2 regions of the Streptomyces sp. ADMS genome follow, and region 2 is predicted to be linked to the other one. Evidence: riboswitches for the same ligand, from Rfam matches in the RefSeq annotation. Region 2 holds a riboswitch; the other holds the start of a gene.
What was found. Region 2 has a riboswitch for cyclic di-AMP ahead of RB628_RS24000 (transglycosylase SLT domain-containing protein). Riboswitches for the same ligand answer to the same signal wherever they lie in the genome.

Region 1 (7,858 bases), on a different contig from region 2:
TCATCGTGGCGTCGAACGGACCGTGGTCGGCGCCGATGTCCCGGAAGCCCTCGAAGTACCCGGTGTCGCCGCTGTGGTAGACGCGGTGCTCCTCACCGGCGACGACCCAGGAGGCCCACAGGGTGTGCTGGGTGTTGCGCAGGCCGCGGCCGCAGAAGTGCCGGGCCGGGGTGGCGGTCAGGGTGAGGCCGCCGACCTTCGTCGACTCGTGCCAGTCCAGCTCGCGCAGCCGGTCGGCCGGGACGCCCCAGCGCTCCAGATGGGCGCCGACACCGAGCGGCACCGCGAACAGCGTGTCCGTGCCGGCCAGCGCCTTGATCGTGGGCATGTCCAGGTGGTCGTAGTGGTCGTGCGAGATGACAACGACGTCGACCGGGCCGAGCGCGGCCAGCGGCAGGGGCACCGGATGCAGCCGCCTGGGCCCGGCGAAGGCGAACGGCGAACAGCGCTCGCCCCAGACGGGATCGAAGAGCACCCGCTGTCCGTCGATCTCGGTGAGCACGCTGGAGTGGCCCATCCAGGTCAGCCGGAGGCCGCCGACCGGGGGCTTGGCGAGGTCGGCGAGTGTCGTGGCGTGCACCGGCACCGTGCCGGCCGGGGCGCGGCGGACCCGGTCCTCCTTGCGCAGCACGGACTTCGCGAACTCGAGCATGGCGCCGTCGGGCCGGGGGGTACCCGGCGGATTCCGGAAGACCCCGTCCGCGAAGTGCGGCGATCTGCGGATCCGCGCCAGGCGCTCCCCACTCGGGTCCGCGCCGAAGGCCTCGGGCCGCAGTGCGCGCAGCTTGGAGCCTGGAGAGGGGAATCCGGTCACGGTACCTCCAGGTGGAGTCGGTCAGACATTCCATTATGGTCACCCCCTCCGACACTCCGGTGTCGTGTGTGTGTCGACCGGGTCTTTCCAAGGAAAGACCAAGGTTCCGGAGCCGAAACGACACCGGAGACCGACGGAACGCGACTGTGGTGACACATGCCGTACGCGCGGTGGGCGGAGCGTGCGGGGCCGGCGGTGTGCGGCAGCGCACAACTGAATGGCGAGTCAGTATATTGCCCGCATGGCAACCCCTCAGGGCGCTCCCCTGCTCTCCCTCACCTGGACCGATCACCTCACCGGCCGCCAGGGCTTCCTAGTCGTGGACAGAGTGGTGCGGGGCGTGTCCAGCGGCGGGCTGCGGATGCGCGAGGGCTGCACACTGGACGAGGTCACCGGGCTGGCCCGGGGCATGACCATGAAGGAGGCCCTGCACTACAACCCCGAGGGCCGCTACATCCCGCTCGGCGGCGCCAAGGGCGGCGTCGACTGCGACCCCCGGGACCCGGCGGCGTACGGCCTGCTGGTGCGCTACCTGCGCGCGTTGCGGCCGTACGTCGAGAGTGTCTGGACCACGGGTGAGGACCTGGGCCTCACCCAGGACCTGGTCGACCGGGCGGCGGCCGAGGCCGGACTCGTGTCGTCGATCCAGGCGGTCTATCCGCTGCTGGACGACCAGATCGTGGCCCGCGGACGGCTCGCGGACGCGTTCGCGGTCGAGGTGGACGGCATCGGCCTCGACGAGCTGGTCGGCGGCTGCGGGGTCGCGGAGTCGGTGCTCGCGGCGCTCGACCGGGCCCGGGTGCCGTACGCCGGGACACGGGTCGCCGTCCAGGGGCTCGGCACGATGGGCGGGGCAACGGCACGCTTCCTCACGCGCGCGGGGCTCGCGCTGGTGGCCGTCTCCGACGTCAAGGGCACGATCGCCAACCCGGCCGGCCTCGACGTCGAGGCGCTGCTGGCGGCCAGGGACACGTACGGCACCGTGGACCGAGCGGCGCTGGGCCCCGGCGACCGGGAACTGCCGGGCGAGTCCTGGCTGTCCGTGGATGCGGAGGTACTGGTGCCGGCGGCGGTCTCGTACGCCGTCGACACCGGGAACCAGGCGGGGATCACCGCGCGTTGGATCGCCGAGGCCGCGAACATGCCCGTGCTGCCGGAGGCGGAGGAGCTGCTCGCCGCGCGCGGCATCGTCGTACTGCCGGACGTGGTCGTCAACTCCGGGACGAACGCCTGGTGGTGGTGGACGCTGTTCGGGGACATCGGTGCGGACCCGGAGGAGGCGTTCGCGTACACCCGGCGATCGATGCGCGCCCTGATCGACCAGGTGCTCGCGCGTGCGGAGGCCGACGGGACGACTCCGCGGGCGGCGGCGCACTCGATCGTCGAGGACCGGCTGCCGGTGATCGCGGAGCGGTTCGGATGGTACCGGTGACGGTGTCCGGTCCGGGTACGGGCGCCGGCCCCGCGAATCAGCCACATCGGCGGGGTTTTACAGGCATTGACGGACCTGCCCCGGCATCGTGTCCTGCGACGGATTACTGTGACCGCGTGGCAAGGGTGCGGTTGAGCGTGGCCGAGCGGCGCGAGGAACTGCTGCGGGCCGCCATCGAGCAGATCCAGGTACGGGGCGTGGCGGCGGTCAGGATCGCCGACGTGGCCGCCGTCCTCGGGGTGAGCAACGCGCTGGTCCTGTACCACTTCTCGACCAAGGAGAAGCTGGTCGCCGCCGCGTTCCGGTACGCGGCCGAGGCCGATCTCACCCACCTGGGCAAGCTCCTCGGGCGCCGCTCCCCGGCGCTGCGCCGACTGCGGTCCGCGGTGCGCTGGTACGCGCCGACGGGCCAGGCCAAGGGCTGGCGGCTGTGGATCGAGGGGTGGGCGGTCTCCCTGCGCGACCCGGCGTTGCGGGAGGTCGCCGGCGACCTGGACCGGCGTTGGAAGGCCGCGATCACCGAGGTCATCGCGGAGGGGGTGGCAGCGGGCGAGTTCGCGTGCCCCGACCCCACGGGCACGGCCCTGCGGCTGACGGCGCTGCTGGACGGGCTGGCCGTCCAGATGACGGCGTACGACGGGGTGTCCCGGGCGCGGGCCGAACAGTGGGTGGACGCTGCGCTGGCCGGGGAACTGGGTCTGGAGCGGGCGGCGTTGACGTCGGGCAGCTGAGTTGATGTGGGCGCTACCGGGGGCTGCCGCCCCCAGGCCCCCGCTTCGGCCTGGACGGCCTCGTCCTCGAACGCCGGCCGGGCCGGCATTGCCCGCCCGGCGCTGCAGAACAAGAAGTTCTCACGCGACCCACTCGATCCGGGTCTTGATGTCGTCCGGCGACAGACTCCCCTTCGCCGTCACATGGTCGCCCGACGACTCCCCCCTCAGCCGCCGCCCGATCCACGGCGCCAGGTACTCACGGGCCCAGTGAACATCGTCGCGGCGGATCTCGAAGGTGCCTCGGGGAGGCAACGCCGGCCAAGGCTGGTCCGGGTCGGCCGGGATTTCCAGGCCCAGGATCTGTCCCGCGCGCAGCGCCACGCGCGTGTGCCCCTCGGGGGAGAGGTGCAGTCGGTCGCCGTCCCAGGCCCGGCGGTCCTGGATGGTCTTCAGGGACCACAGGTCGAGCACCGGACAGCCGTACCGGTCGGCGATGGCCCGTAGGTGTCCGTTGTACGTGGCGATCTTGCCGCGCATGTGCTTCAGCACCGGGACGTTGCGGGTGTCGAAGCCGGTCGTCACCATGACCGTGCCGACCGCCGAGGTGAGGCCGATCACCGCTCGCTCGAAGCGCTCGGCGACCTCGTCCGGGTCGCTGCCGGGCCGGATGATGTCGTTGCCGCCCGCGCAGAAGGAGACCAGGTCCGGCGCCTGTTCCCGGGCGCGCGGAAGCTGCTCGGACACGATCTGGTCGAGCAGCCTCCCGCGTACCGCGAGGTTCGTGTAGTCGAAGTCGCCCTCGGGGCGCCGGTCCGCGAGCAGGACCGCGAACCGGTCGGCCCAGCCGACGAACGCCCCGTCGGGGCCGGGGTCGCCGACGCCCTCGGTGAAGCTGTCCCCCACCGCCACGTACGACCCGATCACTGCTCTTCTGTCATTCCTCGAATCGTCTGCCACATCGGCCCATGATTCACCTCTGATGTGAGCTACGCGACCGTAGGAAGGGGTTGACTCCCGGTGAGATAGGCCACTCGTCAATTGTTGGTCAACCCGGAATAATGGGAAGACGCAGTTCACGGACGCTGAAGTCGGTGATCCGGAAGTGGCTCCACGTCGTACGGAAGGCGAAGTACCCACTCGTGTACGGGTCGGGGTCGCCGTAGTCGAAGACGAGCCGCCCGTTGTTCCACCAGCGGACCGTCGAGCCGGCCGAGACGATCCGGACGCGGTGGGGCGCGTTCGGGACCAGCAGCGGCTCCGCGTAGTCGTAGACCAAGGGGCGCACGTCGGCCTCGCCGACGTAACGGCGCAGACGGGTCGTGGTGTTGGTGTTGGCGCCGTAGCCGACGTAGTACGTCTTGAGGTGGTCGTACTCGGCGAGGGCTCCGCTCCGCCGGGTGGCGAAGAGGTCGTCCGGGGAGCGGACGTCGACGGCGTTCCAGAAGTTGTTCAGGTCGGAGACCCGGTCGTTGACCCCGCCCGCCGAGACCGGTGTCGCCGTGTACTCGATGGCGTACGGGCCTTGCAGACTGCGCTTGAACCAGCTGGTGGCACCGCTCGGCACGTCGACCTCCAGGACGCCCCGGGCCGCCGTGACACTGCCACCGTCCTGGAGTTCGACGGCCCACCGGCCGAGACCGTGCAGGAAGTCGTCGCGGGCGATGAGGCGTCCGTATGCGGCGGCACTGGCGCTCGCAGCCGGGCTGAGCGCGGCGACGGCCGCGCCGGCGGCCAGGACTCCGAAGGCTCTGCGAGTGGTCGTCACGAGGCGGCTCCTTGTGGCTGAATGGTGGTCACAGCGGCGGAAAGCGCTTGCACAGCTAGGGAGTTCACTCTGCCCCCGCTCTCTCTTCCTGGCGACACTCCAGGCACTCGCGCCACAGGACCGCAAGGTGACGATCACGAACCGCATCGCGAACACGCCGAAGGCCGGGCCCCGGGATCGGGGTCCGGCCTTCGGCGTGTGTCCTCCCGAAGCGTGCGCGTCAGCCGACGGCGACGCCCTTCGAGCGGAGGTACGCGACCGGGTCCACGTCGGAGCCGTAGTCCGGGGTGGTGCGGATCTCGAAGTGCAGGTGCGGGCCGGTCACATTGCCGGTGGCACCGGAGAGACCGACCTGCTGACCCGCGGTCACGGTCTGGCCGGCCGAGACGGAGAGCTGCGCGAGGTGGGCGTACTGGGCGTAGTAGCCGTCGGCGAGCTTGACGACGACCTGGTTGCCGTACGCCCCGCCCCAACCGGCGGAGACGACGGTGCCCGCGCCGACGGCCTTGAGGGAGGTGCCGGTCGGGGCGCCGAAGTCGACGCCCGTGTGGTAGCCGCTGGACCACATGCTGCCCGCCACGCGGTAGGCGGTGCCGATGCCACCGGCCACGGGAAGGGTGAAGCCGCTGGAGCTGCCGGTGTCGGCGGTCTCGGTCGTCGTGGAGGTCTCGGCCGTCTCGCGTTCGGCGGCCGGCTCGGGCGTCTGAGTCTTCGTGGACTGCGAGGACTTCGAGGAGGACTCCGCCGAGGACGAGGACGGCGAGGAGGTGGACGCGGCCTTCTTGCCGATCGTCAGTTTCAGACCGGGGTGGATCAGGCCCGGGTCGGCACCGATGGCGGTGCGGTTGTCCGAGTAGAGCTTCTTCCAGCCACCGCTGACGCTCTGCTCCTCGGCGATCTTCGACAGGTAGTCGCCGGCCTGGACCGCGTATGTCCTGACGTTCGCCTCCTTGGCGGCGGAGGGAGCGGAAGCAGCTTTTTCCGTCTTCGCGGAAACGGGCTGGGCGGTTACGGACCTGGCCGTTTCCGAAAGCGACTGAACGGACTGCGTGGTGGACTCCGCCGTGGCCGCTTGGGCGCCGGTGGCTCCCAGCAGGGGCAGGGCGAGAGCCGCTCCGCCGGTTCCGGCGACGGCTATCGAGCGGGTGAATCGCTGGGACTTCGGACGGCGGTGCTTACCCTTCGCGGGCATGACGAATTCCTCTCCGGCGCCTGCGAGGTGAGCTGTCGGGTGCGGACTGGAGATGTCCGGCCACGCCTGAACGTGACTTAACCCCAAGCCTGTTCCAGAGACCGGAACAGGCGTTCTACCTGTGGGTCCCCCGCTCCTGCCGTTCTCGGGTGTTCGATGCGGGTTCCGGGCGGCGGCAGGATTGGGCGTCCGTCCGGATTGGAGGCGAACGTAAGCGACCAAGACGCACGGAAACAAGCTTCAGGTTCCCTGTGTACGGGTTTCCTGTGATCCTCCCCAGAATTACCCGTCACTGTCCGTGAATTCTGGATCTCTCCGCCCCCTGAACATCCTTAAAAGACGCCGAAATTACGTGAACATGTCGGCGACACACCGTCACGAATATGACGCTGCTCACTCCCCTGCCGCACAGCAACCCTTATTCCCAAGCGAGTTGGAATTAAGGCGCCATAACGGACAGAAGCATCAGATGCGACGCAGTCGGAGAACTGCCGCATCCAGGTCACCCTTCAGCCCCGTTCGCAGACCGTGGTGCATCAACACCGCACCTCGGTGGACTTCACCCGTTTCACGGCATTCGTACGTCGCAGACGGGTCGAGTCCGCGCAGCCGCAGCGCCGGTACCGGTTCACCGTGGTGCTGCGCCTGGAGCCACGCCAGGACGACACTCTCGCCCCCGAGCACGTACTGCACCGCGCTCAGTCCGCCGGTCGGCCGCCGCAGCCGGTGGAGGTCGCCGCGCTGCACGACATGGCGGATCTCCCTGTAGAGCGCCACCCACTCCCTCGCCTCGGCCAGCTCCGCCTCCGTCCACCTGGCGAGGTCGCCACCTACGCCGAGCACCCCGGCCATCGCACTCACGAACCGGAACCGCAACGAGCTGACCCGGTCGTTGAGCTGGGTATTCGGACTGTCCGTGACCCAGGCGGCCATGACCCGCGCCGGATGGATCTGACTGAAGCCCTCCTGGATGGCGAGGCGGTCCAGCGGGTCGGTGTTGTCCGAGGTCCACACCTGGTCCGTACGAGCGAGGACACCGAGGTCGATCCGGCCACCGCCACCCGAGCAGGACTCGAAGGCGACGCCCGGGTGGGCCGCCCGCAGCCGGTCCAGCAGGGCATACAGTCCCTGCACATGGTCGACCCACAGACGCTGGGGGTAGTCCTCGCCGGGCCAGCCGGCGTCGGTGAAGCAGCGGTTGAAGTCCCACTTCACGTAGTCGATCGGGGCACTGGAGAGCAGCCCGTCGAGCTGCTCCCACAGGTACTGGCGGACATCCTCGCGCGCGAGGTTCAGTACGAGCTGATTGCGGAACTCCGTCCGCTTTCGTCCCGACTGGAACTGCACCCAGTCCGGGTGGGTGCGGTACAGGTCGCTGTCCGGGTTGACCATCTCGGGCTCGACCCAGATACCGAACTGCATGCCCAGGGTGTGCACGTACTCTGCGAGCGGCCTCACGCCCGCCGGGAAGCGGTCCGGATTGGGCGTCCAGTCACCGAGGCCGGCCCGGTCGCTGGTGCGGGCCCCGAACCAGCCGTCGTCCACGACGAACAGTTCGACGCCGATCGCGGCGGCCCGCCGGGCCAGCGTCCTCTGCTGCTCCTCGGAGATGTCGAACTCCGTGGCCTCCCAGGAGTTGTAGAGCACGGGCCGGTCCCGGTCCGCGTCGGGCACGACGAACGCGCGCTGGTACGCGTGCCACGCCCGGCTCGCCCCACCGTGCCCCAAGGCGGTCCACAGCCCCGCGAAGACGGGCGTGGTGAAGGACTCACCCGCCGCCAGGCGCAGCAGGCCGGAGTCGTCGTACCCGGCGCCACCGGTGATCTGCACGCGCGCGTCGGGCAGTTGGGCGACGGCGATCCGCCACGAGCCGGACCAGCCGAGCGCGCACGCGTACACCTCGCCGCGTTCCTCGGTCGCGTCGGTGTCGAGCGCCACCCAG
Region 2 (7,858 bases):
CGACGACCAGCGCGATGAGCAGCGCCCGTCCGAGGCCCTCCGTGAAGCTGATGCTCGTACCGGAGATCGTCATCAGGTCGCCGAGCGGGAAGAGGAGCGCCCCGACCGTGAGCGCCGATATCGCCACCACCAGCGTCGCCACCAGGCAGAACGTCAGCGTGGTCGCGTACTTGGTGAGGAGCAGGCGAGTGCGGCCGGCCGGGGCGACCAGCAGATAGCGGAGCGTGCCCGCGTTCGCCTCGCCGGCTATCGCGTCGCCCGCGATGACGCCGATGGCCATCGGCAGGAAGAAGGGGAGTGTCGCGGCCAGCGCCGTGAACACCAGGAACAGTCCGTTGTTGCTGATCTGCGTGATGAACGCCGGTCCCCCGCCGCCGCCCCCGGGACCGCCGCCGACGGCTGACGAACCGTCACTCGTCTCGATCTTCACCGCGATACCGACGACGATCGGTACGGCCGCGAGCACGGCGAGCAGCGCGAGGGTCCGCCAGCGCCGGAAGGTGGTGACGAGTTCGCTGCGGAAAAGGCTCAGAGTCCAGAGGGGGTTGGGCCTGGGTGTGCTGCCGGGCTCCTTCCGCAGCCGCGGAGGTGCTGTTCCGGTTTCAGCCTGCGACATCGAAGCCCTCCCCCGTCAGCGCCACGAACGCGTCCTCCAGGGACGCCCGTTCGACACCGAAGCCCCGGACGCGGATGCCCGCGCCAACCAACGCGGCGTTCAGATCGGCCAGTTCGCGGTCGCCGTCCGGCACCTCGCCGGTCACCCGGTCCTCGGTCACGACCACGTCGCCGACTCCCTGTTCCTTGAGCACACGGGCCGCGTCCGCCGGGTCGGGCGTCGTCACGACCAGCCGACCGCGGGCTCCGGCGGCCAACTCGGCCACCGCACCCTGGGTGATCAGCCGCCCCTGCGCCATCACGGCAGCGTGCGTACAGACCTGTTCGATCTCGTCGAGGAGGTGGGAGGAGAGAAAGACGGTGGTGCCGTCCGATGCCAACTCCCGTACCAGGGAACGGATTTCGCGCATCCCCTGCGGATCGAGCCCGTTGGTCGGTTCGTCGAGGACGAGCAGCCGACGCGGCTGGAGCAGCGCCGCCGCGAGACCTAGCCGCTGTTTCATGCCCAGCGAGTACGCCTTCGTCTTCTTGCCGGCGGCGGCCGTCAGGCCCACCCGGTCCAGCGCCACCGCGACGCGGGTACGCCGGGTGCGCGGATCGGCGGTCGGGTCGGCGGCGTCGTACCTGACAAGGTTGTCGCGGCCCGAGAGGAAGCCGTACAGCGCGGGCCCTTCGATGAGTGCGCCGACGTGCGGCAGGACGGCGCGGGTGGCGCGGGGCATCGGCCGCCCCAGCACCCGCGCCGTGCCCGACGTCGGCTCGATCAGGCCCATCAGCATGCGGATGGTGGTCGTCTTGCCCGAGCCGTTCGGCCCGAGGAAACCGAAGACGCTGCCCGCCGGAACGGTGAGGTCGAGGGCGTCGACGGCGAGCTGTCCGCCGCGGAAGCGCTTGGTGAGGGCGCGGGTGACGATGACCGCGTCATCGTCCCGGTGCGCCTCTTCCGGCTCCGTGGCGGACGGTCCCTCCATGAGCTCCCTCAATCGTCATATCGGTACGACGGTTCCCGTACGGGAGTTACTGGGCTGCGTTCGCCGCCTTGACCAGGGCGTCCTTCGTGACGGCGCCGACGTAGAGCTTGCCGTCGTCCGTCATCAGGGCGTTGATCAGACGGGTCTTGAAGACCGTGCCGGAGCCGAAGTCGCCGGAGACCTTGTCGCCGAAGGAGTCGAGGAAGCCGCCGAAGGCACCGGCGTCGGGCGAGCTGCCCGCCGACGGAAGACCGCCCTCGGCCCCCGAGTCGAACGTGGCGATGGAGTTCCAGCCCTCGCCGATGACCTTGACGCCGTCGCCTTCGAGCCCGTCCGCCGTACCCTCGTGGCCGTCGAACCCCTTGCCGGCACCGTCGAACTCCTTGCCGAAGTCGCGGTCGAAGTCCTCCTCGGCCTTGCCCGGGCCCTCCTCGGTGACCTTCGTGCCCTTGGGCGGGGTGAAGTCGAAGGTCGAGGCGGCGGGCTTGGCGAAGTCGACGTCGACGAAGCCGGCGTCCACGACGGCGGCACCGCCGCTCGCCGGGGTCAGCGTGAACTTCAGCGGTGTACCGGTCTTGGAGTCGACCGCGATACTGATCGCCCCGACCGTGGACCCGGACGCCTTCGGCTTGATGACCAGCTTGTAGGCGTCCCGCCCGGCGACCTGGGCGGTGCCGTCGACGGTCACGGAGGTCGTGTCGTCGACCGCCTTCAGGGCCTCCTCGGCGAACTCCCCGGGCGTGGCGGGTACGTCGTCTCCTGGCAGGACCTGACCCTTGCCCTCACCCTTGGCGCCTTCGCCCTTGCTGTCCTCGGATGCGGGGGCCGTCGCGTGGTACGCCTCGTTGGACGCGCTGTCGTACGCCCACACCTCGTCGCCGTTGTGGATCACGCTGTACTCGGCGGCCTTCTCCAGCAGCGACAGCTTCTGCTTGTCGGGGCCGTCCGCGGCGACACGGATCGTGTGTGTGCCGGAGGCCAGTTCGAGGAGCTTGGCGCTCGGTTCGGCGGCCGACCCCGAGTCGTCGGAACCCCCGCCGAGCCCGCCCGACAGAAGTCCGCTCTCCAGACCGCCGAGGTCGGGCAGCCCCAGATCCGTACTGATCTTCACCGTGCCGGACAACTGCTGCACGTCCGAGGCGGCGATCTTCTCGATGAGTTCCTGCGCGCTGATCTTCGGCAGATCGGGGTCACCGGAGCCGGCGAACGCCGGTACCAGCCCGATCGTCGCGACCGTCAGACCGATCACCGCGACCGGGGCGGCGTACCGCGCGGCCCTGCGGCGCCGGGACGGCACGTCCTCGGCCTCGATCTCGGCCTCGATCCGGTTCCCGGCCTTGGCCTCTTCGTACGGTGCCATGTGTGCCTTACCTCCGTCGTCGGCGGCGGCTGTCCGTCCCACACTTGCCCACCCTGAGCCGCCATTCTCACCTGAACCGGTGAGGAGTGGTGGTTTCCATCTGACCAAATCGGCGAGGAGGAATCGTCAGACCTTGGGCGCAACTCCGTGTACTGCTACGGGATGACATGAGGAGGCATCCCCTCCCCTGACCCGTAGGGGTCGGCTCTGATTCTGGCAGCGTCGGGAGGCGATCTCACCGTGGACCTGGTCCACGCATGTGACGTACGCCACCATCCGCCCGCCCGGCGTTTGCGGACAAGGCCCCGTTCAGGGCCGTGGCGGGGGTCTGGGGGCGCAGCCCCCAGGTACGGGATGGGACCCCAGGTACGGGATGGGACCCCAGGTAAGGGATGGGACGGGTGAGGGCGGCGAGGGCGAACCCCCTACCCGGCCCGATGCACCACCGCGTCGCACAACTCCACCAACGCGGCCTTGGCGTCACACTCCGGCAACGGCACCAACGCAGCCCGCGCCTCCTCCGCATACCGCACCGTGTCCCGCCGAGCCTGCTCCAACGCGGGATGCACCCGCAGCCGGGCCAACGCCTCCGCATGCCGGGCATCGTCACTGAGATCGGAGTCCAGCAACTCGCACAGCGCGACATCCTCGGCCAGCCCCAGCCGAGCCACCCGCTCCCGCAGCCGCAGCACGGGCATCGTGGGAATGCCTTCCCGCAGATCCGTCCCCGGCGTCTTCCCCGACTCGTGGGAGTCGGACGCGATGTCCAGCACATCGTCCGCGAGCTGGAAGGCGACCCCGAGCCGCTCCCCGTACTGGGTGAGCACGTCCACGACACTGTCGTCGGCCCCGGACATCATCGCCCCGAACCGGCAGGCCACGGCCACCAGTGATCCGGTCTTCCCGCCCAGCACATCCAGATAGTGCTCGACCGGATCCCGCCCGTCCGACGGCCCCGCCGTCTCCAGGATCTGCCCGGTCACCAGCCGCTCGAACGCCTCCGCCTGCACCCGCACCGCCTCGGGCCCGAGGTCGGCGAGGATGTGCGAGGCGCGCGCGAACAGAAAGTCCCCGGTGAGAACCGCGACGGAGTTGCCCCAGCGCGTGTTGGCGCTGGGCACCCCGCGCCGTACCTCGGCCTCGTCCATGACATCGTCGTGATACAGCGTCGCGAGGTGGGTCAGCTCGACCACCACCGCGGACGGCACGATCCCCGGCGCATGGCGGTCCCCGAACTGCGCCGCGAGCATCACGAGCAACGGCCGGAACCGCTTCCCGCCGGCCCGCACGAGATGCTGCGCGGCCTCCGTGATGAAGGGCACCTCGCTCTTGGTGGCTTCGAGCAGCCCTTCCTCGACAGCCGCCAATCCGGCCTGGACATCGGCTTCGAGAGCCTGGTCCCGCACGCTCAGCCCGAACGGCCCGACGACGGTCACGAGGGATCTCCTGTCTGCTGGTGTCTACTGGCGGTCACACGGTGTGTCGATAGGTCGCTGCCATCACTCAAGTCAGCGTATCCGGTCATGTTTCGATCACCGCGAGCGCCCGCCCGTCCAGGCCAGGCGGTATCGGATCGCGACCGGAATGTTTTTGATCAGTCCAAAGCATGGACATTTATAAACATCCCGCCCCGCCAGTGAGTGCGCACACACATATGCCACCTCACCCCATCCTTCACAGTCGGCGTCGCCACGACAACGAAGCACGTCGCGCGAGAGGTTCCGCCCTCTCGGCGGACATGCATCCCCAGAATGCGAAAAACATCCAAAAGCTCCCTAATCACCCCACTCCTCCATCTGCCCCACCACTACCCCCGGCCAGTGATTCGAGTCACGCCGAAATCCGGCACCCCTCACCCACCCTCCGCAAACTACCCATTCACTAAAGCAAGTAGCCCTCCACCTGCCCTTACCTCGATGCCCGTTTCGCACCAAACATCCATCTCGTATGAGCAAGTCCGCTGTTTCTGCCCCTTGTTCCATCCGTGTGCTCTCGCATACGTTCGCGCCACACCGGGCGGACCGCCGAATCCTGCCACCGCCCGCGGAGCACAGATCCCACCCACCCACACGTGACTCACGCAGGCAGGAGCGGGGGACCCAGGTAGGCCGCCGGTCCGGGCACGACGCCGGAGCGGCTAGGGGTGAAGCCGTGCGCCGACAGCGCGCGCGGCCGGGCATCTCCCGCCCGAACCCGACAGCTCACCTCGCAGGCGCCGGAGAGGACTCACCATGCCCGCACGAGGTCAGCACCACCGCGCGAGAACCCCCCGCCGCACGCTCACGCGCACCCTCGCCATAACCGGAACGGCCGCCGCCGCCCTGGCCATGCCCTTCCTGACCGCGACAACGGCGTCAGCCGCACCCTCGTCCACGTCGTCCGCGTCGTCGACGACGACGTACTACGCGAACAACCTGGACGGCTGGATCCACGAATCGCTCGACATCATGGCGCAGAACGGAATCCCCGGAACGTACGACGGCATCTACCGCAACATCATCCGCGAGTCGTCGGGCAACCCGTACGCCATCAACAACTGGGACTCGAACGCGGCAGCCGGCACCCCTTCAAAGGGCCTCCTCCAGGTCATCGACCCGACCTTCGCCGCATACCACGTCGCCGGCACCTCGTACGACCCCTACGACCCGATCGCGAACATCACAGCGGCCTGCAACTACGCGGCGGCGCGGTACGGATCGATAGACAACGTGTACGGGGCCTACTAGGCCGCCCCTGGCCCACAGGCCGACCCCGACCGGTGGGGGCGACCCCGGCCGGTGGGGGCGACCCCGGCCTACCAGCCCACCCCGCCCTCGCCCCCACCGCCGAACAACCGCTCCAGCACCACCGCGATCCCGTCGTCCTCGTTCGAGAGGGTGACCTCGTCCGCCACGGCCCTGAGTTCGGGATGGGCGTTGGCCATGGCGACACCGTGGGCCGCCCAGTCGAACATCGGGATGTCATTGGGCATGTCGCCGAAGGCGATGGTGGCGGACGAGGTCAGCCCGAGATACTCGGCGGCCAGCGCGAGCCCCGTCGCCTTGGTGATGCCGCATGGCTGGAGTTCGACGGTGCCCGGCCCCGACATGGTGACGGTCGCGAGGGAACCGACCGCTCCACGCGCCGCCGACGCCAACTCGTCGTCGGACAGGGACGGGTGGCGCAGCAACACCTTGCTGATGGGCGCGGCCCACAGGTCGTCCCGGTGCGGTACCCGTACGGCGGGCAGCGTCGGATGCGGCATCAGGTACCCGGGTTCGATGAGTGTCAGCCCGTCGACCCCGTCCTGGTCTACTGCTGCGTACACCTGCCCGACCTCCGCCTCGATCTTGCCGAGGGCGGTCTCCGCCAGTTCCTGGTCCAGGGTCACCGACCACAGCAGACGGTCGGCGCCGGCGTCGTACAACTGCGCTCCCTGCCCGCACACCGCGAGCCCCCCGGCACCGAGGTCGTCGAGCAGCGGCCGGACTCTCGGCGCCGGCCGTCCCGTCACCACCAGATGCCGGGCGCCGGCGGCAGTGGCACGTGCCAGCGCGGTCCGCGACCGGTCGGAGAGCGTGTCGTCGCCGCGCAGGAGCGTTCCGTCCAGGTCCGTGGCGATCAGGGCGTATGAGGTGGGAGCGGCCATGATCCAGAGAATACGGATCGTTCGGCCCATCGGTCCCCGTCCGAACCGGACGACGTTCGGCATCCCGGCAGCAACAGCCCCCACGCCCGCGCCAGTTCCCTCTGCGGGAGGACACGGGCACCACGACAACGCGGGTCAGTGAGACCCTGTTCACAAGATCGAGCGAGGGGAGCGTCGACCGACGGCACCGAACCCGTGCCCTACCTGTGCGCCGCCAGATGCCCCACGCCGATGTTCGCCACGATGTACCGGTACCCGGCGCGCTGTTCCCCCCTGCGGAACGGTGCGCCCGGTCGATCGAGATGCATGGCCCGGACGACATCCACCCCCGACTCGCTCTCGAAGAGCCGGAACTGGACGCCCATGCGTGGGTTGAAGTCGAGAACCTGCACTGTCCGCCGCGCCGGCCGAAGCGCAGGTCGAGGTCCATCGTTCCGGCGAAGCCGATCTGTTTGATGAAACGTGCGGCAAGGTCCGCGAGTTCCGGATTGTGGACATCAAGAACTCTTTGGGCACTGGGGACACTGCCCTGAGCCCGCAACTCACCCGTAACCTGTGGCGCGACGACTTGGCCGGACGGCACGACCCCCTGCACGCCACACCGGACAGACACACGCCACCCCAGGCACCGGACGTCCACGACAACGGCCGTCCACGACAGCAGACTTGTACGACACACGAGAGCGAGGCAGCACCCGATGCCCCCCTTCGATGTCCCCGAGGGCGACCCCTTCGGCCCGCACAACCTCCCGTACGGCGTGTTCTCCCCGGCCGGCTCCGCGGACCGCCGCGTCGGCGTCCGTCTGGGCGACCACGTCCTGGACGCGGGCGCCGCAGCCGCAGCGCTCGGCTCCCCCTACGTCTCCGTACTGGCCCGCCCGGCCCTCAACCCTCTGCTCGCCGCGGGCCGCACGACCTGGTCCGACATCCGACGCGCCCTCACCGCCTGGGTCACCGTCCCGTCCCACCAGGACACCATCGCCGCTTTCCTGTACCCCCTCTCCTCGGTGACGCTGCATCTCCCCTTCGATGTCGCGGACTACGTCGACTTCTACGCCTCCGAGAACCACGCCCGGAACGTCGGTCAGATCTTCCGCCCCGACGCCGAGGACTCCCTGACCCCCAACTGGAAGCACCTGCCGATCGGCTACCACGGCCGCTCGGGCACGGTCGTGGTCTCCGGCACGAAGGTCGTACGTCCCTCGGGCCAGCGCAAGGGCCCCACCGACCCTGCCCCGCTCTTCGGCCCGTCGGTCCGCCTGGACATCGAGGCCGAGGTCGGTT

Region 1: linked by a shared signal. The riboswitch ahead of RB628_RS36270 (LysM peptidoglycan-binding domain-containing M23 family metallopeptidase) and the one ahead of RB628_RS24000 (transglycosylase SLT domain-containing protein) in region 2 are both predicted to bind cyclic di-AMP.

Annotation. Positions count from the first base shown of each region.
Region 1 is NZ_JAVFVX010000149.1:84-7,941, forward strand. Features, by position in the region: partial or broken gene RB628_RS36245 (MBL fold metallo-hydrolase) at 1-814, opposite strand, end outside; gene RB628_RS36250 (Glu/Leu/Phe/Val dehydrogenase dimerization domain-containing protein) at 1,056-2,246, shown strand; gene RB628_RS36255 (TetR/AcrR family transcriptional regulator) at 2,363-2,977, shown strand; gene RB628_RS36260 (SGNH/GDSL hydrolase family protein) at 3,098-3,883, opposite strand; gene RB628_RS36265 (DUF6250 domain-containing protein) at 4,005-4,724, opposite strand; gene RB628_RS36270 (LysM peptidoglycan-binding domain-containing M23 family metallopeptidase) at 4,945-5,916, opposite strand; cyclic di-AMP (ydaO/yuaA leader) riboswitch at 5,921-6,104, opposite strand; gene RB628_RS36275 (alpha-galactosidase) at 6,382-7,858, opposite strand, start outside.
Region 2 is NZ_JAVFVX010000057.1:38,581-46,438, reverse strand. Features, by position in the region: gene RB628_RS24020 (ABC transporter permease) at 1-616, opposite strand, end outside; gene RB628_RS24015 (ABC transporter ATP-binding protein) at 603-1,586, opposite strand; gene RB628_RS24010 (DUF2092 domain-containing protein) at 1,633-2,946, opposite strand; gene RB628_RS24005 (polyprenyl synthetase family protein) at 3,372-4,382, opposite strand; cyclic di-AMP (ydaO/yuaA leader) riboswitch at 5,009-5,174, shown strand; gene RB628_RS24000 (transglycosylase SLT domain-containing protein) at 5,178-5,672, shown strand; gene RB628_RS23995 (HAD family hydrolase) at 5,741-6,574, opposite strand; partial or broken gene RB628_RS23990 (ATP-grasp domain-containing protein) at 6,778-7,070, opposite strand; gene fahA (fumarylacetoacetase) at 7,273-7,858, shown strand, end outside.